2 regions of the Streptomyces sp. NPDC058464 genome follow, and region 1 is predicted to be linked to the other one. Evidence: riboswitches for the same ligand, from Rfam matches in the RefSeq annotation. Region 1 holds a riboswitch; the other holds the start of a gene.

Evidence for each region. Region 1 has a riboswitch for S-adenosylmethionine ahead of ACFWPQ_RS23955 (putative leader peptide). Riboswitches for the same ligand answer to the same signal wherever they lie in the genome.
Region 2: linked by a shared signal. The riboswitch ahead of ACFWPQ_RS14620 (amino acid ABC transporter permease) and the one ahead of ACFWPQ_RS23955 (putative leader peptide) in region 1 are both predicted to bind S-adenosylmethionine.

What each region holds. Positions count from the first base shown of each region.
Region 1 is NZ_JBHXMA010000018.1:142,791-144,983, reverse strand. It holds gene ACFWPQ_RS23960 (ABC transporter substrate-binding protein) at 1-1,026, opposite strand, end outside; gene ACFWPQ_RS23955 (putative leader peptide) at 1,276-1,392, opposite strand; SAM riboswitch class IV at 1,426-1,539, opposite strand; gene egtA (ergothioneine biosynthesis glutamate--cysteine ligase EgtA) at 1,943-2,193, shown strand, end outside.
Region 2 is NZ_JBHXMA010000009.1:69,820-72,012, forward strand. It holds gene ACFWPQ_RS14615 (glutathione S-transferase C-terminal domain-containing protein) at 1-726, shown strand, start outside; SAM riboswitch class IV at 804-927, shown strand; gene ACFWPQ_RS14620 (amino acid ABC transporter permease) at 1,315-2,193, shown strand, end outside.

The sequences.
Region 1 (2,193 bases):
GAGGATGCTGGTCGCCGGCTGGGTACCGGTGGGGAAGACGGTGTCGGCGATCTGCTTCCGGTCGACGGCGGCCAGGATCGCCTGGCGCACCTTCACGTCCTTCAGCAGGGGCCGCGCGTTGTTGAGCCCCAGACCGAACACCACACCGGGGTTGGCCCGGCTCTGGAGGGTGACCTGGCCGCCCTTGAGCGCCGCCTCGTTGGCCTTGCCGACGCTGCTGATGGCGTCCACCTGCCCGGACTGGAGACTGCCGGCCCGCACCCCCGCCTCGGGGACGACCTTGAACACCAGCTTGTCCAGGTAGGCCTCGCCCTTCTTCGACCAGAGCGAGGAGCCCCAGTCGTACCCGGTCCGCCTGTCCAGCGTGATCGACTGGTTCTGCACGTACTGCTTGAGCACGAACGGCCCGGACCCCACCACTCCGTCGCTGCACTTCTGCTGCGGGCTCTTCCTGACGCTCGCCGAGGACTCGATGCCCAGCGAGTGGGTCGAAGTCGCCTGCAGGAACTGGGCGTTGGGCAGCTTGAAGGCCACCTTGACGGTGAGCGGGTCGACCACGGTGGTGCTCTTGACGCCGCTCAGGTAGCCCTCGGCGAGGGTGCCCAGGGCGCCGAGCTCCGGCACCGCGTCGAAGTTGTCCTTGACCACCTGCGCGGTCAGCTTCGAGCCGTCGCTGAAGGTGACCCCGGACCGCAGGTGGAACGTGAACGTCGTCGCGTCGGCGCTGATGTCCCAGCTCTTGGCGAGCCACGGCACGATCTTGCCGGTCTTCGGGTCCTGGTCGGTCAGGGAGTCCACGATCTGCCGCACCGAGTAGATGGTGTCGTTGCTGCCGACCTGCTGCGGATCCACGCAGCCGGCGTCGGAGCCCACCGCGAAGGTCAGGGTGCCGCCGGACTTCGCCGGGCCGCTTCCGCCGCCGGAGGCGTCGCCGCCAGAACCGCACGCGGTCAGCAGGACGCTGCTGGTCAGGAGCGCGGCCAGCGGCGCCCATCGGGAGGGTCTGAAAGCCGGAAGTGCTGTCACGGAGGGAGTTCTCCTACTCGTGTCACCAAGGCACGGGGTGCCGGGCTACGGGCGCGGGGCACAGCCGTGCAGGGCGTGCAGGGCGTGCAGGGGCGTGCGACCCTGGCCGGATCCGCCCCGGCCGGGGAAGCGCTGTGCAGAGACAAAGGGGATGGCAGACGGACGACACCGAGAACCGGTGGCCCGGGGCAGGACGGCGCGAAGGAGCCGTGGCCGGTGACGGAGGTCAGCCGGCGGCAGGCGGGCCGGTCAGACCCGACAGAGGCAGCTGGTCGAGCGCTTGAGGTCGATGTGGCGCCGGCGCGAGAGCCTGGAGTACGCCGTGGCGTCGGTGAGGGAGACCGCAGGGTCGTCGCCGTGCCGCATGCCACTCCTCCCCGTCTCCGGCCCCGTCAGGGGGCCACGCGCTTGCGGGAGTCGTCGGTGATCCCGCCGGGCTTTCACCTGGAGCACCCCACCGCGCGGGAGGGTTGCCGGTCAGCGAGCCAGGGCTTGACGCTGACACTCAATGCCGTTGGCGATCGTACGGATCGGTTTTGTCGTACGTCAATGCCCCGGCCCGGCGCCCCATTTGACAACACGGAGCCGTCTCACGTGCCGGGACGCCTGGTGGACGCACCCGGCGGCGTGTGCTTCGACGTCGCTCGCCCCGCCCGCGTCACCGGCTCCGCGCCTGCCCGCACCGCACCGGACCTCCCCGTCGGCTCCGCCGAACCCTGTCGAGCGACGGCCGGAGGGCCGGGTGTGGCCGGGGACGTTCCGAGTTGCCCGCTGCGGGTTGCCGAATGCCCAGTCGTCTGGAAAGTGCGCCCTTGTCATGACAGGGCGGGACGGCGGACTCTGGCAACAGGCACGGCGGTACGGGTACCGGACGTCGGATCCCCGACGGCCCTGAGGCGGCTCAGGAGGCCCGCGGATGTCGGTTTCACCGGAGTGCGGCGTTGATGGTCCTGCTGTCACCGAGCACGAGGCGGAGGCGCTGGTCGAGGGAATCTGTTTCAAGACGGGCCCGCCGCGGACCGTCGGGGTCGAAGTGGAGTGGCTCGTCCACCGGGAGCGTGCGCCGCACGACTCCGTGGACCGGGCGGACCTGGAAGCGGCCCACGCCGACCTGCGCACCCTGTCGCTGACGTCCGGGCTGAGCGTCGAGCCCGGCGGCCAGGTGGA
Region 2 (2,193 bases), on a different contig from region 1:
CGCATCGCAGTCGGCCACAGCCTGCTGGCCCTGGACGACTGTTGTCCGGTCACCTTCCTGCCCGCCGTCCCGGACTGTCCCGACGGCAGCCACCCGGCACTGCGCCCGCTGTACGAGGCCAGCGCCCACCACTACTCGGGACCGGCACTCGCGCCGGTGTTCAGCGACGACTGGTCCGGACGGATCGTCAGCACCCACAGCCGGGACATCCTGCGCGACCTGGACCAGCACTTCGGCGACGGCGTCGCCCGGCTCTACCCGTGCGGTGCCGAGGCCGAGATCGAGGCCGTCGAGCGGCTCTGCGCCGAGGACATCGAGCAGGCCGCCCAGCGGGTCGGCCGCGAGGGCGGCGACCCGGAGGCGCTCGAGGTGCTGCTCACCGCCCTGGACGGTCTCGAGCGCCGGCTGACCGGTGTGGAGTTCCTGGTCGGGGGTCAACTCACGGCCGCGGACATCGAGTTGTGGGTGACCCTGGTGCAACTCGACACCGTGCACCGCAACCACCTGGACGCCGCCGCCGTGCACGCCATCGCCGGCCACCCGGTGCTGTGGGCCTACGCCCGGCGGCTGGCCGCCCACCCGGCCTTCGGCGCCCACCTCGACCTCGACGGCATCGCCCGCCGCCACCACGGCCGTTGCCAGGGCCTGGAGGCCGCCGGCGCGGCTGTCCAGATCCTGGACTGGGCGGGTCACGCGGCGGACGCTCCCGGCGTTCCGCGCAGGTGAGAGCGGCCCGAACCGTTTCGCCAGTCGGACAGGCGTTGACATTCGTTCGGGCAACTGCGTTACTTACGGACCAGAACGGTCAAGAGCGTCAGCGTCAAGCCCTGGCTTGCTGACCGGCAACCCTCGCATCGCGGTGGGGTGCCCCAGGTGACGACCGGACCGACGACGTTTCGGCAAGCGACGATTCGGTAAGCGCGAGGCCCCCCGGGGCCGGCACGACAGTGACAGGTGACGGACATGTACGCAGCTTCCAGGACGGCCCAGCGCCGCGCCGAGGGCTGCGTACGCCCGTACCCGAGCCCGCTCGTCGCCGACCGCGCCGTCGACCTGCTCCGTGTCAACAGCGCCCTGTGTAGCGCGTGTACCGCACCGGGCTGTGCCCGCTGTCGGGTCTGACCAGGCCTTTCCGCCGGTTTCCCGCAGCTCCGCACCCCAGCGTCCCCGTCGAGACACCGGCCGCCCGGTGTGCCGCCGTCCGCCCAGCCCCCGTGCCCGCGCGCCCCCGCGCACCGCGCCGTGCCCGAACACGGCCCGGTGCGCGGCCTCCGCCGTGGGACACGTGGGCGTCCGACTCCGCCGGAGCCCGCCATGAGTGAACCCCCAGGCGCCACGATCGCCGCCCCCGAGGCGCCCCCTGCAGCCGATGAACCGTCAAAGCCCCTCGCCGCACAGCGAGTTCTCCCGCTGCGCAGGCCCGGACGATGGATAGCCACCGCCGTCGTCCTGGTCCTCGTCGTCCAGTTCGCCCATGGACTGGCGACCAACCCCTTCTACCAGTGGGACCGTTTCGGCTACTGGTTCCTGCGGCCGACCATCCTCGACGGACTGGTCATCACCCTCGAAGTCGCCGCCTACAGCGCGGTGTTGGGCCTCCTCGGCGGAATCCTGCTCGCCCTGGCCCGGCTCTCCAGGAGCCCGGTGCTGCGCGCGGTCAGCTGGACGTACGTCTGGGCGCTGCGCTCCATACCGCTCATCGTGGTCCTGCTCTTCCTCTACAACTTCAGCGCCCTGTACAAGACGTTGAGCATCGGAGTCCCCTTCGGGCCGGCCTTCTTCTCCTTCGACGAGTCGAAGCTCGCCACCGACATGGTCGTCGCCGTCATCGGCCTCAGCCTCAACGAGGCCGCCTACGCCGCCGAGGTGGTCCGCGGCGGCATCCTCTCCGTGGACCAGGGCCAGCACGAGGCGGCCGCCGCACTCGGCCTGCCCAAGGGCTACCAGTTCCGGAAGATCGTGTTCCCGCAGGCGCTCAGGTCGATCACCCCGAACTACGTCAACCAGCTGATCGGCCTGATCAAGAGCACCTCGCTGGTCTTCTACGTCTCCCTGCTCGACCTGTTCGGCTCCGCGCAGAGCATGGGCTCCACCTACCCCGGCGACATCGTGCCGCTGCTCCTGGTGGTGACCGTCTGGTACCTGATCCTGACCAGCGTCGTCTCCGTGATCCAGTTCTACGTCGAGCGGTAC